3 regions of the Comamonas sp. 7D-2 genome follow, and region 1 is predicted to be linked to each of the others. Evidence: riboswitches for the same ligand, from Rfam matches in the RefSeq annotation. Region 1 holds a riboswitch; each other region holds the start of a gene.
What was found. Region 1 has a riboswitch for thiamine pyrophosphate ahead of MPZ60_RS15895 (FAD-dependent oxidoreductase). Riboswitches for the same ligand answer to the same signal wherever they lie in the genome.
Positions count from the first base shown of each region.

Region 2: linked by a shared signal. The riboswitch ahead of MPZ60_RS11085 (long-chain-fatty-acid--CoA ligase) and the one ahead of MPZ60_RS15895 (FAD-dependent oxidoreductase) in region 1 are both predicted to bind thiamine pyrophosphate.
Region 3: linked by a shared signal. The riboswitch ahead of thiC (phosphomethylpyrimidine synthase ThiC) and the one ahead of MPZ60_RS15895 (FAD-dependent oxidoreductase) in region 1 are both predicted to bind thiamine pyrophosphate.

Region 1 is NZ_CP094238.1:3,429,587-3,439,344, reverse strand. It holds gene MPZ60_RS15905 (thiazole synthase) at 1-389, opposite strand, end outside; gene thiS (sulfur carrier protein ThiS) at 549-746, opposite strand; gene MPZ60_RS15895 (FAD-dependent oxidoreductase) at 852-1,946, opposite strand; TPP riboswitch at 2,010-2,171, opposite strand; gene thiD (bifunctional hydroxymethylpyrimidine kinase/phosphomethylpyrimidine kinase) at 2,237-3,109, shown strand; gene MPZ60_RS15885 (SH3 domain-containing protein) at 3,176-3,649, opposite strand; gene MPZ60_RS15880 (ankyrin repeat domain-containing protein) at 3,773-4,540, shown strand; gene MPZ60_RS15875 (cytosine permease) at 4,606-5,898, opposite strand; gene MPZ60_RS15870 (hypothetical protein) at 6,304-7,200, shown strand; gene MPZ60_RS15865 (sigma-70 family RNA polymerase sigma factor) at 7,236-7,823, shown strand; gene MPZ60_RS15860 (hypothetical protein) at 7,820-8,683, shown strand; gene MPZ60_RS15855 (peptidylprolyl isomerase) at 8,759-9,544, opposite strand; gene MPZ60_RS15850 (BolA family transcriptional regulator) at 9,638-9,758, opposite strand, start outside.
Region 2 is NZ_CP094238.1:2,386,828-2,396,585, forward strand. It holds gene MPZ60_RS11055 (AMP-binding protein) at 1-278, opposite strand, end outside; gene MPZ60_RS11060 (biotin transporter BioY) at 275-868, opposite strand; gene MPZ60_RS11065 (energy-coupling factor transporter transmembrane protein EcfT) at 879-1,472, opposite strand; gene MPZ60_RS11070 (energy-coupling factor ABC transporter ATP-binding protein) at 1,465-2,214, opposite strand; gene MPZ60_RS11075 (hypothetical protein) at 2,584-2,739, shown strand; gene MPZ60_RS11080 (TonB-dependent receptor) at 2,824-4,953, opposite strand; TPP riboswitch at 5,264-5,355, shown strand; gene MPZ60_RS11085 (long-chain-fatty-acid--CoA ligase) at 5,426-6,520, shown strand; gene MPZ60_RS11090 (acyl-CoA reductase) at 6,517-7,983, shown strand; gene MPZ60_RS11095 (ABC transporter ATP-binding protein) at 8,009-8,746, shown strand; gene MPZ60_RS11100 (ABC transporter permease) at 8,743-9,531, shown strand; gene MPZ60_RS11105 (ABC transporter substrate-binding protein) at 9,554-9,758, shown strand, end outside.
Region 3 is NZ_CP094238.1:3,981,496-3,991,253, reverse strand. It holds gene cysE (serine O-acetyltransferase) at 1-443, shown strand, start outside; gene MPZ60_RS18280 (nitroreductase) at 611-1,270, shown strand; gene MPZ60_RS18275 (ABC transporter substrate-binding protein) at 1,402-2,622, opposite strand; gene MPZ60_RS18270 (nitroreductase) at 2,807-3,466, shown strand; TPP riboswitch at 3,548-3,665, shown strand; gene thiC (phosphomethylpyrimidine synthase ThiC) at 3,925-5,868, shown strand; gene MPZ60_RS18260 (ABC transporter substrate-binding protein) at 6,174-7,382, opposite strand; gene mog (molybdopterin adenylyltransferase) at 7,745-8,362, opposite strand; gene yjgA (ribosome biogenesis factor YjgA) at 8,355-9,038, opposite strand; gene pmbA (metalloprotease PmbA) at 9,105-9,758, shown strand, end outside.

The sequences.
Region 1 (9,758 bases):
ATGAGGATGGAGGCGGCTTCCACCAGATTGAGTGTGTCGGGCTGCAGCGTGTAGTCGTCGCCGATCAGCTCCAGCTTGATCCAGGGTGTGTCGAAGACTTCACGCGCCATCTGGGCCGTGGTCACGGCTTCCTGGATGGTCATGCAGCCTGCCGTGTTGGGCAGCACGGGCACATTGAGCTTGCGCAGCAGTTCCCAGAAGCTGGCGCCGGTCTCGGCCGCATTGCTGCCCTGGCGGCGCAGCGAGGCCGTGACCATGGCGGGCCTGGAACGCTCCACAGCCGCTTCGAGAATCGCCGGCGAGGGATAGCGCGAGGTGCCCAGCAGCAAGCGGCTTTCAAAACGTTGGCCGTAGAGAACCAGGGTGTCGTCGGTGGTTTTTGTATTCATGATCTATCTATATCTCTTGTCTTTGTACCGCAATGCGTGTGAAGCCCAGTGAGCCTCAAACAGGCATGTGCCAAGTCAGTGACACCGAGCAAGAGCCGTCTCGCCGCGAGGGTGTCGTCCCCTGGGGGAAGGCGCGAAGCGACTCAGGGGGATTCATTTCTAGCCGCCGGTGACGGGAGAGATGACTTCCATCCTGTCGCCCTCGTTGAGCGCATGGTCGGCGTACTGCGTCTTGGGCACAAACACCGTGTTGACCGCCACGGCAAACGGGGGCTTGGCCTGCATCTGCGCCAGCGCATCGGCCACGGTGGCATGGGCTTGCAGCTCGGTGGCTTGCTGATTGAGGGTGATCTTCATGGCATGAAACGGAAAATAAAGCGGGTGCTAAGTTAAACCTCTGCACGGCGGCGCTTGCGTGCGCAGGGGGTGCAAGTGCTGTGCGCCAAAGTTCGGGCTCGCGGCTCAGCCGCGATGCACGGCGACATCGAACTCGCGCGCCAGCGGCGAGTCGTTGTGGTCCAGCAGCTCCAGCACCACGTCGAGCATGGCGGGCGAGATCATGAAGCCGTGGCGGTAGAGGCCGTTGACTTCCATGACGCGCGGCGTCAGCAGGCGCACGGCGGGCAGATTATCGGGCAGGGTGGGGCGGCACTGGGTGGCGATCTCCACAATCCGGCCTTCGGCAAAGCCCGAGTGCACGGTATAGGCCGCACTCAGCAGCTCCAGCGTGGAGCGCACGCTGGCCGGCGACATATCGTCGGATTCGATCTCGGTCGCGCCAATCACGAACAGATGATCTTCCTTGGGCGCGATATAGATGGGGTAGCGTGGATGGATCAGGCGTGTGGGGCGCTGCAGCGTGACTTCGGGCGCGTGAATGCGCACCACCTCGCCGCGAATGCCGCGCAGTTGCTTCCACTGGCTGCGGGCACCCAGGCCGCGGCAGTCGAACACGAAGTCGGGCTGGCCGGCCGCGCCGGGACGGAAGTCGCCGACCTCGCGCGGGCTGTCCCAGTGCAGCTGCACGCCCAGGGCGCTGAGCTTGTCGACCAGCGCCGTCAGCAGCTGGCGGTTGTCGAGCTGGCCTTCGCCGGGCAGATAGACGGCCTGGTTGAAGCGTCCCTGCAGCGCGGGCTCGCAGTCCTGCAGCGCCGCGCCGGTCTTCTCCTGCATGGCCGGCAGGCTGGGGTTGATGCGCCGGTTTTTCTCCAGCAGGCCGAAAAAGCGTGCCGCATCGCCCTGATCCTGGCGGTGCCAGAGAATCAGCGTGCCGTTTTGCTGCAGAAACACATGCTGCTCGAGCTGAGCTATCAGCTCGGGCCAGCGCTTGAGCCCATGCTGGCCCATGCGCACCACGCCGGGCTCGGTAATGGCCGACTCGGCCAGCGGCGCCAGCATAGCAGCCGCCACGCGCGCCGCAGCACCATCGCCTTGCGGGCCATGGGCGTCATAGAGGTCGATGGCATGACCGCGCTGGGCCAGGGCCAGAGCCAGCAGACGGCCCATGAGGCCGCCGCCGAGAATTGCGATCTTTGAAGAAGCTTGTAGCAATGACATGTGCAAATCGTTTTCCATCCGGACACAGGAACAGGGCCATGTGCAGGACAAAACGCGGCATGCCTTGCGGCTTGTGAAACTCCCCACGCCAGCATGACCTGGATCGGGTGCAGGGGGCACAGGGCACGGATGGTGCTCTGGTGCGCAGCCCGTGGCTGGCGCAGCCCCAGGGTGTTTCTCAGTCCGCACAGGCTGCTTGCCTGCGGGACACCCCTGTTTCGTCCGTTGGACATTACAGCACAACCGCAAACAGCACGCATTGACCATGCGCATGGGCGATAATTTTTGCCATGACAGTGATTGCTTCTTCCTCCATCTCCGGCGCCGCAAAAAAGCGCTATGCACGCGTGCTCTCCATAGCTGGCTCGGACAGCGGCGGTGGCGCCGGTATCCAGGCCGACCTCAAGACCTGTGCGGCTCTGGGCTGCTACGGCATGACGGCGATCACGGCCATCACCGTGCAGAACACGCTGGGTGTGACGGGTATTCACGGCATTCCGCTCGATACCGTGCGCGGCCAGATCGATGCCGTTGTGCAGGACATAGGCGTCGATGCCGTCAAGATCGGCATGCTGGCAACCCCCGATGTGGTGAGCGTGGTGGCGGATGCTATCCGTCGCCACGGTATCAGGAACGTGGTGCTGGATCCCGTGATGGTGGCCACCAGTGGTGACCGCCTGATCGTTCCCGAGACGGCACAGGCGCTGGTCCAGGAGCTGTTCCCGCTGGCGACGGTGATTACCCCCAATCTGGATGAAGCAGCTTTGCTGCTGGGTCGCAACATCGACGGCATTGGAGCGTTGGATGCGGCCGTGGCCGATCTGCTGGCCATGGGGGCGCCGGCCGTATTGCTCAAGGGCGGGCATCTGAGCGGCGATCTGGTCATGGATGTTCTGGGCCGGCAAGGCCAGCAGGTCGGCGACTATCTGCGCCTGCAGTCGCAGCGCATCGTCACCCATAACGGCCATGGCACGGGCTGCACGCTGTCGTCGGCGATTGCCTCCTTCCTGGCTCAGGGGCTGGCGCTGGAGGCCGCAGTGACCGAGGCGCGCCGCTATATTCTGGGCGCCATCGAGGCGGGAGCCGAGGTCTATACCGGCCAGGGTCACGGCCCCCTCAATCACGGCTATGCGCCGCGCACGCAGCTGATCGTCGAAGGCTGATTGCCGGCGCCCGCAAAAAAGGCCTGCTGCTGCAGGCCTTTGCTTTGGGTGTTCGTGTTGCAGGGCTTACCAGCCCCAGACCAGATTCTTGGCCACCCAGCCGCTCTGGCCGTTGCTGCGCTGCACCTGGGCCCAGCTGCCTTGCTTTTTCAGAGTCTGCAGCACCTCATGCTGCTCCAGCTTGCCCACGCGCTTGTGCTTCTGGCCGGGGCCGGAGCGCAGATTGGCCGTGCGCGCCGTCACCACCATATGCGGGCTCTTGCTGGTCAGCGGGGCGTGGACCCAGCCCAGCGTGGACTCGTAGTCCTTCACGCGCAGCCACTGCCCCTTGCGCTGGGTGACTTGCAGCGGATAGCCCTTGCTCAGTTCCCAGAGGGTTGCGGAGCGGGTGTTGGGCTGCTCGCGCACATTCACGGTCTTGCCCTTGATACTGACAAATTCCTGGGCTTGTGCGAGGGCCGGCAGCAGGCCGGCGGTGAGCGCACCCAGCGCGATCAGGCTTGAAGTGGCGGCGGTGCGGATCCAGCGGTTGCAAGGCACGGGGCAGATTCTCCTTTTATCGATTGAAAACAGGCTGTAACCCCCATCGGACTTGCGTGGCTAGCTATAGTTCCTGTAGAAAGCTGACAGGGGCTGAACACCCGACAGCCATAAAGGAATGCCATGAACCAGCCAACCAGCGCCCATGGGCGTGCCTCGTTGACCACCCGATTGACGCTTGCATTGACGGCTCTGGCCGCCGCGACCCTGCTCACGGCCTGCCAGAGTAGGGCATCGGCGAATGCAGCGGCTGCAACACCTGCCGCCGCTGCGGCGCCAAAAGCCGGGGATCCTCAGATGCTGGGCCAGCAATTGCTGGCCGCTGCCGCGCAGGGCGATGCCGTGGCGGTGCGCAATCTGCTGGCTGGCAACGCGCCTGTCGACGTGCAGGACGCCCGGGGCAATACCCCATTGCTGCTGGCCACGGCGGCCAACCATATCGAGGTGGCGCGATCGCTGCTGATGCACGGTGCCAGCCCCAATATCCAGAACCAGATGCAGGACAGCGCCTATCTGCTGGCCGGTGCGCAGGGCCGGCTGGAGATTGTGCGTATGACGATTTCCTATGGCGCCGATCTCAAGAGCACCAACCGCTATGGCGGCACGGCCCTGATTCCGGCTTGCGAGCGCGGCCATCTGGAAACGGCCCAGGCGCTGATCGCCGCCGGCGTGAATGTGAACCATGTCAACCGGCTGGGCTGGACCTGCCTGATGGAAGCCGTGGTGCTCAGCGACGGCGGGCCGCGCCATCAGGCCATCATCCGGGCCTTGATCGACGCGAAGGCGGATCTGAATCTGCCTGACAAGGATGGGGTGACGGCCCTGGCCCATGCACGCCAGCGCGGGCAGAAGGCTGTGGTTCATATGCTGCAGGCGGCGGGCGCCAAGTAAGAACAGAGGAGATGGCTGCAGAGCCTTTCTATCGCGCGTGTGATGCTATTGCCTTTGAGTTTCAGTCAGGCGGCAACGGAGCGAGGCTGCAGCTGGCGTGTGGCGAGAGCCACCACAAAAGTCAGCGCCAGCGTGGGCAGGGCCGAGCCCAGGGCCGTGCTCACATAGGGCAGCAGGTGATAGAAGGCAATGCCCAGCACCCAGATGGCCACGGCATCCCAGCGCATGGCGGGCGCTTTTTGCATCAGTTGCACGGCATCGGTGCCAAAGGCCAGGCGACCCAGCATCACGCCGAACAGCGGCACAAAGCAGGAGCTGAGCAGCAGCAAAAACGGCTCCAGACTGTGCATGGGCAGCACCATGGCCAGTGCCGTGCACAGGGCCGCGATCAGCAGGCCCCAGCGGCGAATGCTCCAGCCAGGTTGCAGGCTGTGGGCCGACATGGCGCCCGAGTAGGCATCGCCATAGGCATTGTCCACCTCGTCGATCAGAATCAGCGACAGGGCAATCAGCCCGCCCTGGGCCAGCAGCAGGGCCGTGACCAGGTCTTCGCTGGGCAGGGTCAGGGCCACCAGCACGCCCAGGGAGTAGCACCAGATATTGGCCAGGGCAAAGCCGGTCCAGGCACCCGACAGCGCGGACTTGCCGCTTTTGCCGTGGCGCGCATAGTCGGCCACCAGCGGCAGCCAGCTGATGGGCATGGCGATCACCAGATCGACGGCACCGAGCATGCTCATGCCGCCTGCACCTTCGCGGGCCAGCAAGGTCCCGAGGCCGGTGGCGCCGGCCATTTTGAGGAATTGCCAGCTCAGCCACAGCAGCGAGGCAATCACCAGCGGCAAGGCCACGCGCGAGATGATGCGGCGCACCAAGGTGGTCATGGAGCCGCTCATCAGCAGCAGGATCACGCCACCCCAGAGCAGAGTGGCCAGCCAGGGCCAGTAGGCAGCGCCCATGATGCCGCTTTGCTTGCCCAGCGCCACGGTGGCGTCGCGCATCACCACCAGCTCGAAACTGCCCCAGCCCAGCAGCTGGATGATGTTGAGCACGATAGGCAGTCGTGCGAAGTGGCGGCCGTAGACGCTGTGCATCAGCCCTGCACTGGACAGGCCGCTGTCGCAGCCCAGCTTGCCCACCCAGCCCAGCAGACCGGCGCCGATCAGCGAGCCGATGGCTATCGCGATCAGCGCATGTAGCGGGCTGAGCGCAGGCAGCAGATAGGCTCCCATCTGCATGACCAGCAGGCCCACGCCCAGACTGAACCACAGCGAGGCATGGTCGCGCCAGGCAAAGACGCGCTCCTTAGCCGTCACCGGGGCCAGGGCCCGATTGGCCGATGTGGAAGAAGATGAATTCATGAATGCTCCGCCAGAAAAACGAAGCAGGGGCCGCATGGTTTGCGCGGCGAGCCAGCAAAGACCTGGCCAGTCGCGGTCTGACACCTTGGACAGCTTCCCTGCGCGAGGATGATCTCGGGCAAGCGATGGTCAAGACACCGCTTGCGCAATCAGGTTCAAAGGGACTCTCTCAGCCCTGACCGGTCATGGTCAGGACACCCCCAGCATTGCTGCCTGCCTTGGGCTGCAGCGAGCGCGATTGTGCCAGACATGCAGCGGCGGGGGCAGAACTGCAGCGCAAAGCTGTGTTGCAAATGCTTGCAAATCAGAGTGCCTGTCTTGACCCCGTTGCGTCCGCTGCTGCGTTTCAGCCTCCGACAAGTTTGTTTCACGCCGCTGTGGCTGTACCTTGAGGAGGCCTTGTCCATGTTGTCTGTCCATATCGAACCCCCGGTTCCAGGTTTCTTGCTGTCGCGCGGCCGTTTGCTGCGCGCTTCGCTGCTCTGCGCTGTCGCGATGGTGGCCGCCGCGCCGGCCTCGGCCTGGACGCGCGGCAACCACAAGCTGGCCCAGGTCAGCATCATCGAACGTGCCACGGGCCGGGTACTGCCCCAGTACAGTCACGAGGGAGAGCTGTGGGTGGTGGGCCGCCCCGGTGCCAACTATGCGGTGCGCATCCGCAACTTCGAGAGCCGCCGCATCATGGGCGTCATCAGCGTCGACGGGGTCAATGCCATCAATGGCCGCACGGCGAGCTCTCGCGCCGAAGGCGGCTATGTGCTGGATGCGGGCGACAGCTATGACGTGCGGGGCTGGCGCAAGAGCAATGACAACGTGGCCGCGTTCTATTTTTCCGAAAGCGATATGTCCTATGCCGCCAGAACCGGCCGGTCGCAGGATGTGGGCGTGATCGGGGTCGCGCTGTACCGCGAAAAGCTGCCCGAGCCTGCTGCCTACCAGGGGCCGCTCCATGAGCCGCAAGCGCAGGCCAGTGCCTCGTCGGCTGAATCTGCAGCGGCGGATGTCGCCGTGCCTCAGGCCGCCAGCAAGAGCCGCAGCGCCGAGCGCCGTGCGCCACAGGCCTCACCGACCCCCTCGCTAGGCACGGGCCATGGCGCGGTGGAGCGCTCGCAAGTCACCCAGGTGGACTTCGAGGCCGATACAGACCAGCCCCGGCAGATGGTGCGTATCCGCTACGACAGCTATGCCAATCTGGTCGCCAGAGGCGTGATTCGCGAGCCTCGTCCACGGCCGCCGCAGCCGCGCGTGCCCAATCCCTTTCCTGGCGACAATGGTTTTGTCCCGGACCCGCCGCGCAACTGAGCAAAGTGGGCTGCGGAGTTTGCATAATCGCGGGCATGCTTGCACCGCCGCTTGCCCAAGCCCAACTCGCCGATGAAGCCCTGATGCGCAGCTATGCCGCAGGGCAGGCCACGGCGTTCGAGACGCTTTATGCCCGGCACAGCCTGCGCATATGGCGCTATTTCTATCGCAACACGGGCGATGCTGCGCTGGCCGATGATCTGGCGCAAGACCTCTGGCTTGCCGTGGTGGACTGCGCCTGCCGCTATGAGGTGCGCAGCAGGTTCACGACCTGGCTGTTCACCATGGCGCACAACCGCCTGGTCGATCACTGGCGCAGGCAGCGGCCGGGCATCAGCCTGTCGGCAGACACGCAAGAGTCCATGCGGCTGGCCGAAAGCCTGTTTGCGGCCTCGGGCTTTGAGCCCGAGCAGCAGCTCGATCGTCAACTCATGGCTCAGGCCATCCTGGCAGCGCTTGCCCGGCTCCCGGCCGAGCAGCGCGAGTGCTTTCTGCTGCAGGTCGAGGCTGATCTGACGCTGGCCGAAATTGCCCAGGCCACCGGCGTTGCCGAGGAAACGGCCAAAAGCCGCTTGCGCTATGCGCGTGCCAAACTGCGCGCCGCGCTGGAGGAACTGGCATGAATATGCACCCCGAAAACCCGTCTGGCGACGACAAGCCCGATGCGCTGCGCGAGCTCTACCACGAGGCCGTGGCAGAGGATCGTGGCCCCAGTGCGCAAAGCAGCGCAGCCATCCTCAAGCGCGCACGCCAGCGCGCGGCAGCTGTGGGGCAGGAGCCCACGGAGCCTATGGACAAGCCTGCCGCCAATGAGCGCTTCTGGCTGCGTCATGCGCTGGGCGGACTGGCGGCTGTCGGGCTGGTGGGCTGGCTGATGCTGCAGCACGCCGCCTGGTGGAGTGGGCTGGACAAGGAGGGCGAGCGAGATTCCAGGGCCGAAGCAGTGGCCCAGCCAGCTGAATCGCAGCCGGCTCCGGCAGTTGAGGGTGCGGATCGCGCTGCCATGGTGGAATCGGCTCCGGGCGCGGCGGCGCTGGCGCAGAAATCCACGGAAAAAAAGACTCGAATCCAGGCAGGGAAAACACCAGAAGCTATGGATATGGAAGCATCTATAGCTGCATCAGCCCCTGTGCTGCGGCCAGAGGCTGCTCCGGCCCCGGGTGCTGCAGCCTCTGCCAGCCTGGCGCGCTCCGCAAAGTCGGCTGCCAAAGCGCCATCCCGCAGCGATGAGACCACAGAACCTGCTGCCACGGCGGAGGCCATGGCGCCGCAGATCTCCAGGTCAAGCGCGCAATTGCCGCTATGCCCCTTGACGGCTGAGGTGCATGGCAATACGCAAGCTGCAAAAGAGGGGGCGGACAAAGCCTCTGGCATCGCAGGCAAGCCGCTGGATTGCCGCCCGCGAAAGCATGGGGAAACGCAGCCGGATGATGCCAAGTCTGGGCAGGATGCTTCTAAATATATAGCGGATCCGCCGCGGTGAGACAAAAAAAGCCCGCTTGACGCGGGCTTGGGTGATGGTCTGGCCAGTACTTTTAGGTACTGACGTTAGATCATGTTACTGGATTTTTGCGCTTTTGCGCAGCTGATCTTGGAACTGCTGCTCTTTTTGCTGCTGCAACTGCTGCGTGATCTGGGGTTTGACATCTTCGAACTTGGGCATTTCGGCCTGACGCTCGTCATCCATGCGGATGATGTGCCAGCCGAACTGGCTCTTGACGGGCGCGTCGGTCATCTCGCCCTTCTTGAGCTTGATCAGGGCTTCGGTGAACTCGGGTACGTAATTGTTGGGGTTGGCCCAGTCCAGATCACCGCCACGGGCACCCGATCCGGGATCCTTGGATTCCTTCTTGGCGATGTCTTCAAACTTCTTGCCGGCCTTCACCTCGGCAATGATGGCCTTGGCGCGGTCTTCGGACTCCACCAGGATGTGGCTGGCCTTGTATTCCTTGCCGCCATTGGCAGCGACGAATTTGTCGTACTCGGCCTTGGCTTCGGCATCGGTCACGGGGTTCTTCTTGCGGAAGTCGTCAAACAGCGCGCGGATCAGCACGGTCTGGCGTGCCATTTCCATCTGCTGCTTGTAGGCTTCGGAGCCGGCCAGGCCGCGGCGGTTGGCTTCCTGCATGAAGATTTCACGCGCGATGACTTCATCCTTGATCATCTTTTCCATCTCGGGCACAACGGGCTGGCCGCTGGCTTCGATCTGGGTCTTCAAGGCATTGACGCGGGCCATGGGAACGGCCTTGCCATTGACGATGGCCACATTCTGGGCCGAGGCGGACAGGGCGGCTGCGCCCAGAACAGCGGCGGCCACGATGCGGGCCAGTTGCTTTTGTTTCATGCTCATTCGAGTTGTGATTGAGAAAAGTGAGTGAAGTTCAGTCCATACGCAACAGGCTCCCGTCAAGGAGCCTGTGGTCAGAACAGTGCGTTCTCAAAGTACTTCAATGGCGATGGCATGAACACCCTGGTCAATGAAGTCTTGCAGTGCATCATACACAAGGCGGTGGCGTGCCACGCGGGTTTTTCCATCAAAGGCAGGGCCGGCGATGCGC
Region 2 (9,758 bases), 1.0 Mb from region 1:
ACCGCCGCGCAGCGGCCGCTGTGGATCACGGCCAGAAAGTCCACCAGCCGCTCCAGCGTTGAGCGGCTGGCATCCAGCAGCAGCATTTGCGGTGCGCGTTGCGCCACCAGGCGTGCCGAGCGCTGCTCGACCTCGGCATGCAGATCGCCAAAGGTCCAGGAGCCGGCCTCGCTCTGCAAGGCCACAACATCGGGCCGGTGTTGCGCCCAATAGGCCAGCGGGCCATGAACCAGCTGCCAGAAACCCTGCAGCGGTGCCGCCGCGGACAGCGCGTTCACCGGCGACCGCCAAAACGCCAGTCAGGCATTCCGCGTGCCACGGTGTGGACGATGATGGCGCAGAGAACACATTTGATGAAGTCGCCGGGGACAAAGGCCAGCGTCACGGCAAAGGCCTGACTCAGGCTCATCTTGGCGATCAGCATCAGGCCCAGCACGCCAAAGGCATGCAGGCACAGCAGGCCGCCGATCAAGGAGGCGATGAAGGCGCTCAGCGCCGTGCGACGCGGCGTGCTCTGCGGCAGGGCAGCCATGATGGCGCCAGTGATGCCTGCGGCCAGCATGTAGCCGATCAGATAGCCGGCAGACGGTGCCATGAAGACTCCGATGCCGCCGCGACCGCCCGACAACAGTGGCAGACCTACGGCCACGGCCGCGAGAAACAGTGCCATGGACTGCAGGCCGCGCCAGGGCCCGAGCATGACGCCTGCCAGCATCACGCCCAGCGACTGGATGGTGATGGGCACGCCGAACGGCAGGTCGATCTTGGGAATCAGGCCCATCACGGCCATCAGGGCGGCGAACAGCGATACCTGAGCCATGGAGCGTGCGCCGCCGCGCGATACGGTGTGAGAGGGTGTGGTAGTCATCAATGCTCTCCTAGAAACCCAGTCTTGCCCAGAGGGCGTCGGCCACACGGCGCGTGGCCTGCAGCATATGAATCGTCAGCGGTGCAATCAGGCGCAGGCCGCCGCTTTTGCCGGTGCGCAGGCGGTATGCCTCGTCCAGCTTTGTCCATTGCACAAAGAAATGTTCGGTAAAGCGCAGCATGAGTGCAAGCTGCATGGCCACGCGCTCGGTGGGGATGCCCAAGCGGGCCAGCGGGGCGAGCAGCCATTCCAGTACCTCGACCAGATCGCTGGGGCGGGTGGTGATGGTCAGCGCAATGCCCAGGGTCGAGGCGCAGATCAGCCGCAGACTGCTGACGGCTGCCAGCAAAGGGTTGCCCATGAAGGCATGAAAGCCCGCCACCAGCAGCGCCGCGACGATAACCGAGCGCATCAGCCGGCGCGCCACCTGTGTGGCCTCGCCCAGCGATATCCAGAGAACCAGGCAAGCCACGCCGCAGCACGCCAACGCCCAGGGGTTGGCTATCAGAAACAACAGCGTACCGAAAACCGCCAGCAGCAAGAGCTTGAGGCCGGCCGACCAGCGATGCAGCCAGGTCGCAACTTCGCTGTAGAGGCTACCCATGCAGGTCTCCGTGCGGGCTTTTCTTCAGCAACTGCTCCTGTACGGAGGTCTCGTAGGCGCTGCAGATGTCGCGGCCAGGGCCGTCGCCACGCAGCCGGCCTTGCTCCAGCCAGATCACGCGCTCAAAGTCGCGCACATGGTCAAGCACATGGGTGGAGACCAGCACCTGTTGCGGTGCGGTGGCAATATCCTGGGCCAAGCGGGCCTGACCGGGCAGGTCCAGGCTGGCAAAGGGCTCGTCCAGCAGCAGCAGTTGCGGCGCCGCAATCAGCAGCGAGAGCCAGCACACCTGCTGGCGCTGGCCCTGGCTCAGACTGCTGACGGCCCGCTCGGCCCAGTGGGCCAGGCCGCGTGCGGCCAGCAACTCGCGCGCCCTGGCTCTGGCTTGCTGCTTGCTCAGGCCCTGGGGGCGAAGGCCCAGGGCCAGTTCTTCCTCCACGGTAGGGAAGATGATCTGATCGTCCGGATTCTGGAACATCAGGCCGATCAGGCCGGGCTTGTGCTCGCGCGCCTGCAGCAAGGGCATGCCATCCACCAGTACTTGTCCGGCCTGGGGCAGCTCGAGCCCGCAAAGCAGGCGGAACAGGCTGGACTTGCCCGCGCCGTTGTTGCCGATCACGCCAATGCGCGTTTCAGTCAGGCTAAGGCTCAGGCCGTCAAACACCTGGGTCTGGCCGCGCTGCAGCCGTATATCGACCAACTGCACACCCTGTTGGGCGGGGCTTTGCAATCCATCACTCATACATCAGCTCCAACTGCGGGAATGGCAGGGCTGCAAGGCGCCGGGCTGGAATTTGGATGGCAAGAAACGAAAAGGGCTGACATACGGAGAAATCTGAAACCGTGCCCCGGCTTCAAACATACGAGGCAGCGCTGGTGGCGGATTCTAGCGCTGTGAATTTGCTTTCAAAAGCCCGCCATCTGAGCTCTTTTTATGTGAATTTTCTATAAGAATTGATTTCTTTACCTGGAGCGGATGTCTGTTGTCATTTGGCCCGCATTTCGTGGCAGTTGTACCCCTGATGACTGCGTGTTGCAGAGTGAAGAATTTCTGTGTGCCGTTCTTGCCTGCTTCAGGGGCTAACTTCGCTCAAACTGCATACGCACCGGCATGGAAATTGATGTGATTGACTGTGTTTTGACGTGGCTTGCAGGGCTGATGAGCGCAAGCTTGTTGCCGGCGCCTGTCGTCTGGCAGGCAAACCGGGGCGGGATTGGCGGCTTTCGGGCTCAAGCAGGCAATGTACAAGCACCAGAATTTTTCTGAAAAAATCGCTTTTGATCTATCCGGATGTGAAAAAAGCGGGCTCTGGACCCGCTTTCTGCTGTCCGGCAAAGCCGGATGACATGTTTAGAACTGGTAGCTGAGGCTGGTGCCGGCCATCCATTGACGTCCCGGAGCGGGCTCGTAGTAACGTCCGTTGCCTTCGTTGACGATGACCGAGCCCACATAGTTCTTGTCCGCCAGATTGTCGATGCGGGCAAAAGTGCTGAGCTTCCAGGCGCCCAGGCGTTTGGTGTAGCCAACGCTCAGGCTGGCCACGTTGTAGCTGGGGGCATAGACCTGGTTCTTGTCGTCGGCGGCAATACGGCCCACATGACGCCAGTCCAGGCCCACACGCCAGTCGGTGGCGGGAAGCCATTCCAGTCCCAGGTAGCCCAAATGCCTGGCCGTGCCGGCAATACGGTTGCCGGCGGGAGTGCAGTCCTGGCCCTTGCTGTCGCAATAGCCGCTGCGCAGGCTGGCATCAAGCAAGGTCAGCGCGCCGCTCAGGCGCAACTGGGGCATCAGCCAGGTGCTGGTGCTCAGCTCCATGCCGCGGCGGCGGGTCTTGCCGGCATTCTGATAAGAGGTGCGGCCGTTGTCGTTGCTGGCCACCACAATTTCATCGTCGGTCTGGGTCTGGAACAGTGCGGCAGACCAGTCGCCGCGCAGTCCGGCCACATTGAAGCCTTGCTTGATGCCCAGCTCGGCACTGGTCGATACCGCAGGTTTGAGGCCGAAGTTCAGACCGCCCGCCAGATCGGGGCGGTACGAGATCTCGTTGAAGGTCGGTGTTTCCATGCCGCGACCCAGCGAGGCATAGATATTGGTGTCCTGATTGAGCTCGTGCTGGAGCGAAACAACCGGCAGCAGCTTATGGAATCCGGCATTGCCGCTGTCGTTCTTGTCTGCCAGGAAATGGTCGCGCGATTGGAACTGCACATTGCTCCAGCGCAGGCCGGCATCGAGCTTCCAGCGCGGTGCAAAGGCCCAGGAGGCTTGCAGATAGGGGTCTATGCTGGTGAGGGTGTTGCGCTCGTCGCGCACCAGCTCGCCGACCACGCCCAGCTGGTTGCCCGCAAAGTTCTTGTAGCCCTGACGGTCTTCCCTGACAGTGTTGGCGGCCAGGCCGGCAATCAGGCTCAGGCTGCCGCTGCCCAGCTCGTATTTGCCGCTCCAGCGCGCATCGATGCCGCCATAGTCGCGCTTGAGACCGATCACTCCGCCTCTGTAGCCGGTCTGCGATGCCTTGGGTGTGGACTGGAACTGCATCATTTCGCGCTGACCGGCATAGGCCATGAGGCGCAGTGCCTGGCCGCCGTCCAGCTGGCGCTCATAGGTCAGGCCGGCCTGGGTCTGCTTCACGCTTTTGCGCGAATCGTAGAGCAAGGGGTTGGACGCCACAGCCTTCGGATCTGCCGCCCAGTCCTTGGGCGTGATGCCGCCGGGGTCCTTGGCATCGATGTCCACATGGTTGGCGACCAGGGTTAGCTGGCTGTATTCGTCGGGCTTGACATCGATGCGGGCGTTGAACAGGTTTTTGTCCGCCGCGCTCTGGGCCCGGTAGCCGTCGGTGAGAAAACGGCTGGCGCTGAGCACATAGCCAATCCCGTTGGTTTCGCCCTTGGCCTTGAGGCCCAGGCGCTTCTGGCCGTCGCTGCCCAGTGCAAAGCTGCTTTGCATCGAGGGCGCGCCTTCACCACGTTCGGTATAGGCATTGATCACGCCGCCAGAGGCGTTGCCGTAGAGGGCGGAGTAAGGACCGCGCAGCACTTCCACGCGCTCCAGCGAGGCGATATCGATATTGTTGGTCTGACCCTGGCCATCGGGCATGGTGGAGGGGATGCCGTCCACATAGATCTGTATGCCGCGCACGCCGAAGGTGGATCGTGCGCCAAAGCCGCGAATCGACAGCTGCAGGTCTTGCGCGTAGTTCTGACGGTTCTGCAGCTGCAGACCCGGAGCTGCACTCAGGGACTCCGAGAGATTGACCTGCAGATTGCGCTCGCGCATGCGCTCGCCGTCGAGCACGGTCACGGAGGCCGGGGTTTGCTCAAGTGCAGACTCCTGCAAGGTGCTGCGCACGGTGACTTCGGACAACTGGGGCAGTTCCGGCTGGGCGGCGGCTTGCTGGGCTGTTGCGGACTGTGCCGTCAGCAGCAGTCCGGCGGCGGCCACAGGCCAGCCTGCCAGATGACAAAGGCGCGAAAAATGCATGTGAATATCTCTGGGGCTTGGGGCGGGCGTTCAGTGCCCTGGATGGCTTGCAAGCTCTGCTGACGCAGTCCAGCGACGCGACATGCCGCGCTTTCAGGCATGGCGTACCTGCGTGATTGTCGGCGCCGTGGCAGGTTACGTCTCAGGCAGCTTGCGGTGCTGGGTCGATTGTATTTGGGCAGCAGTATTTTGATGTTTTTGCCCTGTATGTCCTTCTTGCCCGTGCTGGAGCATTACCCCAGGTTACAAGTGACGCGACTTTCATGCGGCGGTGCAGCCCCCTTGCAGTGATGCCGTTGGGGTAAGATGGCGCCGCGCTCCGGGGTGCACGCCAGTGCTGAGATCTACACCCGCGAACTTGACCCGGTTCATACCGGCGGAAGAAGAGCTTGCAAGCTGACCTCAGGGCAGTGCGTTCTCGCATGGTCAGCAAGCCTTCGGAGCATGATGTCCCCGCTCTCGAAGGAATTTCATGGACAAGGCCGCTTCGCTGGTCGCAGATCTGCTTGCTTTCATCGCAATGGATGACTGCACCGACGACCAGTTCAATCAACTCGCCCTGCGCCTTTTCGCCTACCAGTACGAATGCAATGCGCCGTTTCGCAGCTTTTGCCAGCGACGCGGTGCTACGCTGCGCAATGTCAGGAGCTGGCGCGATGTTCCGGCTGTGCCCATCGATGCCTTCAAGGCCATGGAGCTGCGCAGCGAGCCGCCGTCGTCCGCCGAGCGCGTATTCATGACCAGCGGCACCACGGGACGCGCTGCGCGCGGACGTCATTTCCATCCGCAGCTCGATGTCTACGACCTGTCCATGAAGCGCTATTTCGCCAGACGTTTCATGCAGGGGCTGGAGCGCATGCCGATGGGCATTCTGTTTCCCGATGAGCAGGCCATGCCCAATTCCTCGCTGGCCCACTATCTGGCCCTGGCCTGTTCCGAATTCGGCTCGGCAGGCAGCCGCTACTATCTGAACTCGGAAGGGCTGGACATGCCGGCCCTGTGTGCCGCGCTGGAAGAGTCCGAGCGCAGTGGCCAGCCGTTTGCGTTGCTGGGCGCGAGCTTCAGCCTGGTCCATGTGATGGATGCCCTGCGTGCGCAGGGCCGCAGCTTTCGCCTGCCTGCAGGCAGCCGCGTACTGGATACGGGCGGCTACAAGGGGCAGTCGCGCGAGCTGCCGCTCGAGGAGTTCTATGCCGAGCTTTCGCAGCTGCTGGGCGTGCCGCGCAGTCTGTGCATCAATATGTATGGCATGACGGAGCTGAGTACCCAGTTCTATGACGATGGCAATGCGATTCTGCCCTCGGTCAAGTCCGGTCCGCACTGGATTCGTTCGCGTCTGGTGGAGCCGATCACCGGCAGGGACGTGGCAGCTGGTGAGCGCGGCATTCTGGTGCATTGCGATCTGGCCAACTACAACGCGGTGACCACCATACTGACCGAGGATGTGGGCCTGTGGGCCGGCTCGCAGGAAAAAGACGGCTTTTTGCTGCTAGGGCGCGCCGAGGGCGCCGCCGCCAAGGGTTGCTCGCTGGCGGTTGAAGAGTTTGTGAAAGCTGCCGGCGCATGAGCAAGCAGCGCAAGGTGCAGCGTATCAAGGCAGGCTACCTGCCGGGCCTGGGCGACGACGAAGTGCAGTGGCAGACGCTGGACTTCGAGTCCCGCGACGGCCAGAGGCTGGAAGTCAGCGTGCCCGTGCTGACGGCGCCGCAGATGCAGGCACTGGCCTGCCGTGTGCGCAAGGCCGCGGCCGCCCATCTGCGCCCCATGCCGGTGGCCGAGATCATCGATGCCGTCGATCGTGCGATGGCCCGCCTGCTTGACCGTAACGACATCTACCGCCAGCAGGCCGAAGCCTGGCTGCCCGTGGTCAGCGGCTATGACGCCGATATGGTGCGGCTGGGGCTGACAGGATTTTTCAAGACCTTTCGTGCAGCGCAGCTCAAGCGCTTTGTGGCCGAGGATTTTGCCAATCCGGCGGTACTCGATGGTTTTCAACCGGCAGCCAAGGGCGGGGCCGTACGTGCTTTCGGCCCGGATCTGCTGGTGCATAGCTGGGCCGGCAACGTACCTGCGCTGTCGCTGTGGAGCCTGGTCTGCGGCTTGCTGGTCAAGGCCCCTGCGATTGGTAAGCTGGCCAGTGCCGAGCCTTTGTTTGCGGGATGGTTTGCAGGCCTGCTGGCAGAGGTCCACCCGCCGCTGGCCGATTGCCTGGCCGTGGTGTGGTGGCGCGGTGCAGGTGGCGAGGAGGCCGACGCGCTCTATGCCCAGGCCGATACGGTGCTGGCCTATGGCGGCAACCAGACGCTGGATGCGTTGCGTCGTCGCCTGCCCGTGACGACGCGCTTTTTGCCCCATGGCCACAAGCTGGGCTTTGGCCTGATCGACGCGCAGGCGCTGGATACGCTCAAGGCTCCGGCCATGGCAAGGCTGGCGGCCTGGGACGTGATGCGCTATGACCAGCAGGGCTGCTACTCGCCCCATGTGTTCTATGTGCAGCGTGGGGCGCCGGTCTCTGCGCGTGCTTTTGCCGACTATCTGGCAGCCGAGCTTGCCAATCTGCAGCGACGATTTGCACGCCGCGAACTGGATCTGGAAGAAGGGGCGGCGCTGGCACGCTGGCAGCAGAACATGGAGTGGGGCGGTGAAGCACACCAGCTGCTGGGGCCTGTGGATGCGCCCTGGAGCGTGGCCTACAGCGAGAGTCTTCAGCCCTTGGCACCGACCGCGTTGTACCGCACGATTGCCGTGGTGGCCGTGGACCGGCTCGATGCCGTGCTGCCCGTGGTGGCCGCTCAGCGCGACTATCTGCAGACCGCCGGCATTGCTGCCGGCCCCGAAGAGCTGTACCGCCTGGCGGGGCTGCTGGGTGCGGCTGGCGTTACGCGTATCAGCGCCATCGGCTCCATGAGCATGCCCGAGGCGGGATGGCACCATGACGGGCGCTTCAACCTGCTGGATCTGGTGCGCATGACGGAGATCGAGCAGTCGGCAGAACTTGCGGCCCAGCCGCTGGCTGATTATGCGGATTGAGGGGGCGCGTACAGCCGTGGCATTCATGGAATTCAAGCAGGCCCGATTCAGCTACCCGGGACGAGTGCCCGTGGTGGATGGCGTGGACTGGCAGGTCGGGGCTGGAGAGTTTCACTGCCTGCTGGGGCGCAGCGGCTGCGGCAAGACCACGCTGCTCAAGCTGGCGGCTGGCCTGCTCAGGCCCCAGTCGGGGCATGTCTTGCTGCGCGGCACCGAACTGGCAGCGCCGGGGCCGCAACTGGGCTTTATGTTCCAGGCGCCGACGCTGCTGGACTGGCATACGGTGATCGACAACGTGCTGCTGCCTGTATCGCTGCAGCGCAAACCCACGCAGCAGGACCGACAGGCAGCCATGCAGTTGCTGGAGCAACTGGGTCTTGCCGCCCATGCCCGGCTTTACCCTGGGCAGCTCTCGGGCGGACAGCAAAGTCGCGCGGCGCTGGCGCGAGCCCTGGTTCTGGAGCCGCCGCTGCTGCTGCTCGACGAGCCTTTTGCGGCGCTGGATGCCATTACGCGTGCCGAACTGCAGGACGATTTGCTGCGCACCTGCCAGCGCCATGGCACGACGGTGCTCTTTGTTACCCACGACATCAACGAGGCTGTCTATCTGGGTGACCGCATTGCACTCATGCATGGCGGCCGCATCGTGGACGACTGGTCCGTCGAGCTGCCACAGCCGCGCCAGCAGAGCCTGCGCCATGGCGCGGCGTTCAACGACTATTGCGCGCGCATTCGCGCATCCATGGACCGGGGTGGCGCATGAGCGGCCTGCTGAACAGAACACACTGGCTGTCTGCCTCGCTTTTGATAGCCGTTCTTGCAATATGGGAACTGGCTGCGAGGCAATTTGGTTTGTCGGCGCTGGTGTTGCCCGCGCCCTCGGCGGTGGCGCTGTCGCTGTGGTCGGGTCTCGCGTCCGGCTATTTCTGGCCGCATCTCTGGGCTACCTTGCAGGCCTTGCTGCTGGGGCTGCTCATAGGCAGTGCCGTGGGCTTGCTGGCTGGCATGGCTCTGGCTGAGTCAGAGTTGCTGGAGCGCGTGCTCAAGCCCTATGTGGTGGTCAGCCAGGTCGTGCCCAAGCTGGCTCTGGCGCCGCTGTTCGTGCTGTGGTTCGGCTTCGGCATGCTGCCGACGGTGCTGATCACGGCGCTGATCTGCTTTTTCCCATTGATGGAAAACACATTGACGGGCCTGCGGCAGGTGGATGGCCAGCGCCTGCAGCTGTTTCGCATGCTGGGCGCAACCAGGCTGCAGACCTTGCTGCGCCTGAAACTGCCGACCGGGCTGCCCGCGATTCTGGCCGGGCTGCGCGTGGCCGTCGTGCTGGCGCTGGTCGGTGCCGTGGTGGCCGAGTTCATGGGTGCAAGCCAGGGCCTGGGCGCCGTGGTCATTGCTGCCCAGGGAATGATGGACACCACGCTGATGTTTGCGGCGTTGGTGCTGATTGCCGCCATGGGCCTGCTGCTGTATCAGGCCTGCCTTGTTCTGGAGCGCTATTTGCTGCGCTCCCATCACTTTTCAACCTCGCAGTCGGGCGACCGGGCCTGACTGCATCTTCAAACCATTTGTCATGCACTCCAGCAACCAGACTTCGTTCATCTCTCGCCGCAGCCTGCTCGGCGCCTGTGCAGGCCTGAGCGGCCTTGCCATGACCGGCACCAGCATGGCGGTTCCTCTGCAGGGCAAGATTCGCCTGGCCGGCTGGAGCAAGCCCATCAGCGAGATCACCAATATTCTGGTCGAGCCCGAAAAAGGATTCTTCAAGGCGAACGGCG
Region 3 (9,758 bases), 550 kb from region 1:
AGGTGCTGGGCGGCTTCGAGGTAGGCGATGGTGCCAAGATAGGCAGCAATGCCGTGGTCATCAAGCCCGTGCCTGCAGGTGCGACTGCCGTGGGCATTCCGGCGCGCATCATTCCCAGCAAGACCGGACATAGCGCCGATGTGACCGAGCATGAGTCGGCACCCAAGGTCGAGGCCAAGGCGCAAACGGCTGTCGTGATTGACGAGGATTGCGGCAAGAGCGGCTTCACCGCCTATGGCGTGACGGCCGAAGTCGATCCCGTGGCCCAGGCCATGCGCTCTCTGTCCGAAGGCGCTGCCGGCCATGAAAAGCAGATTGCACTGCTGTGGGCCGCCATCGAGAAGCTCTCGATTCAAGGCCATGTCAAGGACTGTGTGCCCTGCGAGTCCGAACGACCCGAGGCATTCCAGAAGGACAAGATCGATCAGATTCTGGGCAAGTAAACCCCAGGCGCTTGTCCATGGATCGCTTGATGCTTCTGCTCTGCCAGTGAAAGCCAATGCCTGTCGTTGGCTTTTTTCATGGTGCTTGCCCGTAGTCGATTTGAGGGGCGAAAGCCCTGCCTGTCCGGCCGAGACTGCTTGCCAACTCAAACCCGAGGCAAGCAATGATGAATGTGGAACAGGCCATGCAGCAGCGCCATTCGGTGCGTGCTTTTTTGCCAAGGAGGGTGGATGCGGCGCTGGTCAGGGATTTGCTGGCGAAGGCCGGACTTGCGGCTTCAGGCGGCAACCTCCAGCCCTGGCGCGTGATAGCGCTGACGGGGGACAGCCTTCAGGCCTTGCGCCAGGCCATGCCTGCGGCGACCCCCAACTCTGATCCTGCCCTGGTCTATCCACCTCAGCTGTGGGAGCCCTATCGCAGCCGCCGCTTTGACAATGGCGAGGATCTCTATCGTTCCATAGGCATGGGGCGTGAGGACAGGAGTGGGCGGCTGCTGCAGCTAGCCCGGAACACCCATATGTTTGGCGCACCTGTAGGCGTATTCGTCGCGGTCGAGAGCCGCATGCTGCGTGCGCAGTGGGTGGATCTGGGCATCTATCTGCAATCGCTGATGCTGCTGGCGACCGGAAAGGGGCTGGCCACCTGCGCCCAGGGCTTCTGGCGCAATTACAGCGATTTTGTGAGCCGGCATCTGGCGCTGCCGCAGGGCTACCAGATCGCTTTTGGCATGGCTCTGGGCTATGAGGACAGCGCGGCACCCATCAACCAGTGGCGCTCCACCAGGGCAGAGCCCGGGGAATGGTGCGAGATGCGCGGGTTCGAATGAGCCTTGTCTTGATGCCGGTGCGGGCAGTCGCTTGACGCTTCTTCTTGCGTGGCAAGAAGGCGAGGACGAAGCGCAAGGCATCAAGCCGGGTGCCATGCAGGCAGCCCGGCTGCTTCTTCAATGCCGACCGGCTACTTCCACAGAGCGCACTTGCTCTCTTCCTTGGTGGTGAAGACCTGGTCGCCGGGCAGGGTTTTGAGCACCTTGAAGTAATCCCAGGCCTTCTTCGATTCGGCCGGCGTCTTGACCTGCAGCAGATACATGTCGTGAGCGTAGCGGCCGTCGGGGCGGATCACGCCCTTGGCATAAAAGTCCGATAGCGGCGTGGCCTTGAAGCCGGCCATGATCTTGTCTGCGTCCGTCGTGCCCAGCTTCTCGGCCAGCTTCAGATACTGCATGGCGGCCGAGTAGTTGGCTGCCTGCAGCGAGGTGGGCATCTTCTTGAACTTGGCAAAGAAGCGATCCGAGAACTTGCGGCTTTCGGGATTCAGGTCCCAATGCCAGCTGTCGGTGAACATCAGGCCTTCCGTGGCTTTGAGGCCCAGGCTGTGGATGTCGGAGCTGAACAGCAGCAGGCCGGCCAGCTTCATGGTCTTGGTCAGGCCGAACTCGCGTGCCGACTTGATGGCATTGATGGTGTCGCCGCCTGCATTGGCCAGGCCCAGAATCTGGGCCTTGGAGTTCTGGGCCTGCAGCAGGAAGGAAGAGAAGTCGGCTGTGTTCAGCGGGTGCCTGACGTTGCCCAGTACCTTGCCGCCAGCGGCATTGACCACGCGGGTGGTGTCGGCCTCCAGCGCCTGGCCAAAGGCATAGTCGGCCGTCAGAAAGAACCAGCTCTTGCCGCCCAGCTCCACCACTGCCTTGCCCGTGCCCTTGGCCAGCGCCACGGTGTCATAGGCATAGTGCACGAAATAGGGACTGCACTGATCGTTGGTCAGTGCCGAAGTGCCCGCGCCGTTGATGATGTAGACCTTTTTCTTCTCGTCGGCCACCTTGCCCATGGCCAGGCCGGCACTGGAGGTGGTGCCGCCGATCAGCATGTTCATGCCCTGGGTGTCGAACCACTCGCGTGCCTTGCTGGCCGCGATATCGGCCTTGTTTTGGTGGTCGGCCGTCAATACTTCGATGGGCTTGCCCAGCAGCTTGCCGCCAAAGTCGTCCACGGCCATCTGCACCGCCAGAGCACCACCCTTGCCGTCCACATCGGCATAGAGGCCCGACATATCGGTGATGAAGCCGATGCGAATCTTGTCCTGCGCCTGAGCGCCTGCAGCGGTCAGCAGGCATCCCAGTGCCAGCGTCAATGTTCTTGGGGAAAAAACGGTAGCGGAGCAAACAGAGCGAGGCTTCATCAGAGTCATCTCCTGAGGTGGTGAGTACCCGGTCACTGCGACGGGCAGCCAGCATGGTCGCAGTTGGAGCAGGGCGCGCCATCAGGGCAAGCACCGGGGCGGCTGCGACAAGGTATCCACGGCGACTCGGGAAAATGCCGCAAGCTCCTACACTGCACACCAGTGATTTAGGAAAGTAGAAGAGATGGATACTCGTCAAGCATTGCAGCAGCGTCGTTCGGTGCGCGCTTTTCTGCCGCAGGCCGTGGCTGCTGCCACGGTGCGGGACTTGCTGGAGACCGCAGCGCAGGCGCCGTCCGGCGGCAATATGCAGCCCTGGCGTGTGACTGCAGTGGGCGGACAGGCGCTCAAGGATCTGTGCGCCAGGGCCAGGGAGACCGAGGCCGTGCAGCGCCCCGGCCTGTCCTATCCACCCGGTTTGTGGGAGCCCTACCGCAGTCGCCGCTTTGAAAACGGCGAAGATCTGTATCGCTCACTCAATATCGGTCGCGAGGACAAGGCAGCACGTCTGGCCCAGTTGGCCAAGAACGGCCAGATGTTCGGTGCGCCCGTGGGTATTTTCGTGGCCGTGGAGGAGCGCATGGGCTATGCGCAATGGGTGGATCTGGGCATCTATCTGCAGTCCTTCATGCTGCTGGCGGTGGAGAAAGGTCTGGCCACCTGTGCCCAGGGCTTCTGGCGCATGTACAACGACATGCTGATCGAACAGCTGGCATTGCCGGATGGCTACCAGATTGCCTTTGGCATTGCCCTGGGCTACGAGGATGTCAGCGCGCCCATCAACCAGTGGCGCGCAAGCCGTGCTGCCAGCAATGAATGGCTGGCGCTGCAGGGGCTGGATTGAACGGCGGATTAGACGCTTGAGGGTCAGGATAGTTAAACAGCTTCAAGAGTGCGCAAATTGTGGCAAAACCAGCCTATACTGCGTGCAGCTCCGGGGTGTGCGAAAGCGCTGAGATGCCAGTCACTGTGAAAACAGTGCAGGCGAACCCGACGAACTTGATCCGGTTCATACCGGCGGAAGAAGAGCGGGACCCTGACGCAGGGCCGATGGATTGACAGGGCAACTGGCACGGGTGCCAGCCCTGAAAGCCATGGGCACAGCAAACCCCAGGCGCCTCGCGCACTGGGGTTTTGTCTTTTCTGGACAGCCGGTGCGTGAAGAACCAGGCCGAGATTGCAGAATTTCGGCGGCACAGGCCGGATACCCCATAGCGGGCCGGGCCAGTGCAGGGCAAGATCAGAGCAGGGCCGCACTCCACGGAGCGTTTGATGCACTTCAACCGCTTTGAGGAGACTGCGATGAACGCCCCTGATTCCATCTTTACGCCAGCCGCTGGCAACGCCCCTGACGCCACCCGCTTTGCCGAACTGCTGGCCCAGTCCCGCCAGCCCTTTCCGGCTTCGACCAAGAGCTATCTGAGCGGCTCCATCTATCCCGAACTGCGTGTGCCGGTGCGCGATATTGCGCTCACCAACGGTGAGCAGGTCAGCGTCTACGACACCTCCGGCCCCTACACCGACCCTGCTGCCAAGATCGATGTGCGCAGCGGTCTGGCCAGCGTGCGCGGTGCCTGGATCGAGGCGCGCGGCGACAGCGAATACTATGTGGGCCGCCAGCGTGTGGCGCTGGACGACGGCGGCAAGCGCGGCGAAGAAGACCTGCGTGTGGAGCAGCTGCGTGCCGAAGCCGCAGCGCTGCAGCGCCAGCCGCGCCGAGCCAAATCAGGCCAGAACGTGACCCAGATGCACTATGCCAAGCGCGGCATCATCACGCCCGAGATGGAGTATGTGGCCCTGCGCGAAAACGGTCGCCGTGAATGGATGGCGCAGTACCAGCAGGACGCGGCGCGAGAGCTGCGCCTGGCCGGCAACAGCCTGGGCGCAGCGATCCCGAAGATCATCACACCCGAATTCGTGCGCGACGAAGTGGCGCGCGGCCGCGCCATCATTCCGGCCAATATCAACCACCCTGAAATCGAACCCATGGCCATCGGCCGCAATTTCAAGGTCAAGATCAACGCCAACATCGGCAATTCGGCCGTGACTTCCAGCATCGAGGAAGAGGTGGAAAAGCTGGTCTGGGCCATTCGCTGGGGTGCGGACAATGTCATGGACCTGTCTACGGGCAAGAACATTCACACCACGCGCGACTGGATTGTGCGCAACTCGCCCGTGCCCATCGGCACCGTGCCCATCTATCAGGCGCTGGAAAAGGTCGGCGGCATTGCCGAGGACCTGACCTGGGAGATCTTCCGCGACACGCTGGTCGAGCAGGCCGAGCAGGGCGTGGACTACTTCACCATCCACGCCGGCGTGCGCCTGGCCTACATCCACCTCACGGCCCAGCGCCGCACCGGCATCGTCTCGCGCGGCGGCTCCATCATGGCCAAGTGGTGCATGGCTCATCACCGCGAGAGCTTCCTCTATGAACATTTCGAGGACATCTGCGACATCATGAAGCAGTATGACGTGAGCTTCTCGCTGGGCGATGGCCTGCGTCCCGGCTGCGCGTCGGATGCCAACGACGATGCCCAGTTTGCCGAGCTGGCCACGCTGGGCGAGCTGACGCAGATCGCCTGGAAGCACGATGTGCAGACCATGATCGAAGGCCCTGGCCATGTGCCCATGCACATGATCCAGCAGAACATGACCGAGCAGCTCAAGCACTGCCACGAGGCCCCGTTCTACACCCTGGGCCCGCTGACCATAGACATCGCCCCCGGCTACGACCACATCGCCAGCGCCATCGGCGCGGCCATGATCGGCTGGTTCGGCACGGCCATGCTGTGCTATGTAACGCCCAAGGAGCATCTGGGTCTGCCCGACCGCGACGACGTCAAGCAGGGCATCATCGCCTACAAGATTGCGGCCCATGCGGCCGATGTCGCCAAGGGCCATCCGGGCGCGCGTTCGCGTGACGATGCGCTCTCCCAGGCGCGCTTCGACTTCCGTTGGCAGGACCAGTTCAACCTGGGACTGGATCCCGATACGGCCCAGGCCTACCACGACGAAACCCTGCCCAAGGACAGCGCCAAGGTGGCTCACTTCTGCTCCATGTGCGGACCCAAGTTCTGCTCCATGAAGATCACCCAGGAAGTGCGCGACTTTGCCAAGCAGCAAGGCGTGAGCGCCGAGAACAGCATTGCCGTGGGCATGCAGGCCAAGGCGGCGGAGTTCAATCAGGCGGGCGGCGATTTCTACATTCCCATCGTCAATGCATCGACCGACACCACGGCACGTTGACCTGAACTGAAGCCGGGCTGCGGCACTTGTGCATCAAGCGCTTTTGCCCGTCGCCATGAAAAAGGCAGGCCGCAGGGCCTGCCTTTTTGCCGAGTGATGCCGCAGGGGCTGCAGCGTTCGGCTTGGAAAGGGTCGCTGGGGACGCCGCCCGTCAGGTCCATCTCGATAAGGCGCAAATATCGCGATGTAAGTTTGTTGCGGATTGACGCTTGGAGCTGTTGGAACTGCTGCCATGAAAAAACGGACAGCTGCCGCGGCTTGCTGTCCGTTGTGCCGATGCGGGGCATATGCCTCGCGGGTTCAAGTCACCGCCAGTACTGGCATTTGCTTTCCGCCTTGGTGGTCCAGATCTGCTCGGCTGGCAGCTTCTTGATGATCTTGTAATAGTCCCAGGTGCCCTTGGATTCGGCCGGCGACTTGACCTGCATCAGGTACATATCGTGCACATATCGGCCGTCTTCACGGATATAGCCCTGGCCGAAGAAGTCGTCGATCTTGGTGCTTTTCAAGGTGGCCATGACCTTGTCGGCATCGAGCGTTCCGGCTTTTTCCACGGCCTTGAGGTAGTTCATGGTGGCCGAGTAGTCGGCAGCCTGGATCTCGCTGGGGCGGCGCTGGGTCTTGGCCATGAAGGCGTCGGCAAACTTGCGCGAGCCGTCGTTCATGTCCCAGTACCAGGGGGCGGTGAACTGCATGCCTTCGGTGTTCTTAAGTCCCAGGCTGTGGATGTCGCTGAAGAAGACCAGCAGGCCGGCCAGCTTCATGTTCTTGGTGACGCCGAACTCCTTGGCCGCCTTGATGGAGTTGATGGTGTCTCCGCCGGCATTGGCCAGGCCCAGGATCTGCGCCTTGCTGTTCTGGGCCTGCAGCATGAAGCTAGAGAAGTCGCTGGCGTTGAGCGGCGTCTTGACCGAGCCCAGCACCTTGCCGCCACGCGCTTCGATGATCTTGCTGGTGTCGGCTTCCAGTGCATGGCCGAAGGCATAGTCGGCCGTCACGAAGAACCAGCTCTTGCCGCCCGTGTCCACCACGGCACCGCCCGTGCCCTTGGCCAGGGCCACGGTATCGAAGGCGTAGTGCACGGTATAGGGGCTGCATTGCTCGTTGGTCAGAGCCGAGCTGCCCGCGCCATTGTCGATGAAGACGCGCTTTTTCTCCTGGGCGACCTTGGCCATGGCCAGGGCCGTGGCGGAGTTGGTGCCGCCGAACACCAGGCTGATGCCTTGCGTGTCTATCCACTCGCGGGCCTTGCTGGCCGCGATATCTGCCTTGTTCTGGTGGTCGGCTGTCAGCAGCTCGATGGGCTTGCCCAGTACCTTGCCGCCAAAGTCGTCAATCGCCATCTGTATGGCAACGGCACCGTTTTTGCCTTCCACATCGGCATAGAGGCTGGACATGTCGGTGATGAAGCCGATCTTGACTTTTTCCTGTGCCATGGCGGGAGCCGCGAAGGCCGCCGTCAGGGCGAGAGCCAGCAGGGAAGCAGTGGGCGCAGACTGGGACAAGCGATGCATGGAGTCTCCTGAAAATTATGAGAAATGTGGAGAGAGCGTGCAGCGTCCGGTTGGCGGGTGGCCGCCGTCGCTGCATCGCAGCAAACATGCTAGGGGTGGCTATTGCGTCTGGCATCGGGGCAAGCACTTGCGGGAAATCCCAAGGGATACACCATCTTTGATAGCTGCTAGCGCTTTTTGTTCATAGGTTTCAGATGGATTTATTGCTGAAGTCCATGGATGAAAGGCGCAAATTGCTTTTATTCTGATAGCGATTGCAGCGAGATACCCGCAGCAGCCATGCCACGTGAGCACCATGAAAAAAGCAGCCCGCAGGCTGCTTTGGTGGATGTTTTGGCAGGGATTGCACCTGGCGCTGCAGGCTATGCAGTGCGCGGCGCGCGAATCGCGGTCTTGGGGCGAAAGGCCTTGCAGATCTCGTCATGGGTCTCGAGATAGGGGCCGCCGATCAGGTCGATGCAGTAGGGCACGGCAGCAAAGATGCCGTTGACCTTGGATTTGCCGTCGGCGTCCTTGAGGCCTTCCAGCGTCTCGGCAATCGCCTTGGGCTGTCCCGGCAGATTGATGATCAGGCTGCTGCCGCGTATCACCGCCACCTGGCGCGAGAGTATGGCCGTGGGCACAAAAGCCAGGCTGATCTGGCGCATCTGCTCGCCAAAGCCCGGCATTTCCTTGTGGGCCACGGCCAAAGTGGCCTCGGGTGTCACATCGCGCAGCGCGGGGCCGGTACCGCCGGTGGTCAGCACCAGGCTGCAGCCTGCATCGACCAGCTCGATCAGCGCCGCGCTGATGCCGGCCTGCTCGTCGGGAATCAGGCGCGGCTCGAACTGGATGGGGTTCTTGAGCGCGCGGCTCAGCCATTCCTGCAGCGCGGGCAGGCCCTTGTCTTCATAGACGCCGCTGCTGGCGCGGTCGCTGATGGAGACGATGCCGATCTTCACGGCATCGTGAAGATATACGGATACGGGCGCATCACTCATCGCCGTCATCCTCGGCGCTCGCACCGGCCTTGCCGGCGCTGGCCAGTTGCTCGCGCACCAGCTGGAACAGGTCGCGGTAGGCGCGGCCCTTGCTGACTTCCTTGGGTTCGGCATCGGGGCCGGCGGCAGCGGCCGCTGCGGCGGCTTGCTCCTTGGCCTTGTCGATGTCCTTGCGCGACTGGCGGATCAGCGAGCGCAGCTGCTGCACATCGGTGCCGGGGAAATGCTCCAGCCAGATGGACAGGGCCGCTTCCTCGACGATCAGGCGGTCGCGCCATTGCTCGGCCACCTGCAGCGACATTTTTTCGCTGGCGGAGCCATTGCGCTGCTCGTCCAGCGCCTGCTTCACGGCCGCGACCTGTTCAGGCGTCAGCTTGCGCATGAGCTTGCCGACATATTGCATCTGGCGGCGCTTGCCTTCGAAGTTGGTGATGCGCTTGGCCTCGGCCAGCGCGTCGATCAGTTGGTCGGACAGCTGCAGACGCTTGAAGAGGTCGCTGCGCAGCGTCATCAGCTCCTTGCCCAGATCCTGCAGCGCATCACTTTCGCGCTTGAGGTCGGTCTTGGTGGAATCGTAAGTGCCTTTGAGTTCGGCCTTCAGCTCAAGGTCCAGCTCGCTGCCTTCGGCAACGAACTTTCCGCGAACAAAATAGCCTTTGGTGGGTTTGCGTGACATGGTAAGGGGGGCAATATCGGTGGCAGCGCAGAGGGCGCCGCAGTGGCGGCTATCATATCCGCCGCTATGAAAAAACCTCGCTCCAGCAATACAAGCACTTCCAGTGCACAGGCCCAATCCGCACCGCAAGCCGGTTTCAGCTTCAGCCAAGCCTTTTTCGAGGGGCTGGTGGACCAGGCTTTGCAGCATGCCAAAAAGCTGGGTGCGACGGACGCCGGCGCCGAGGCTTCCGAGGGCTGCGGCCTATCGGTCAGCGTGCGCAAGGGCCAGCTGGAGACCGTGGAGCGCAACCGCGACAAGTCGCTGGGCGTGACCGTCTATCTGGGTCAGCGCCGGGGCAATGCCAGCACCTCGGACTTCTCCGAAGCCGCCATCAAGCAGACCGTGCAGGCCGCCTATGACATCGCGCGCTTCACCGCAGAAGACCCGTTTGCCCGCCTGCCCGACAGCGCAGATATCGCGCTGCCCGGCACGCATCGCGATCTGGATCTGTTCCATCCCTGGGATATCACCAGCGAAGCCGCTGCTGAGATGGCGCTGCGCTGCGAGGAGGCCGCCTTCAAGACCCACCGTCGCGTGAGCAACAGCGAAGGTGCGGGCGTCTCGGCCCAGCAAAGCCATTTCTTCACGGCCCATACCAACGGTTTTCGCGGCGGCTACGCCAGCTCGCGCCACAGCATGTCGGTGGCGCCCATCGCCAAGCTGCCCGGCAAGAATGGC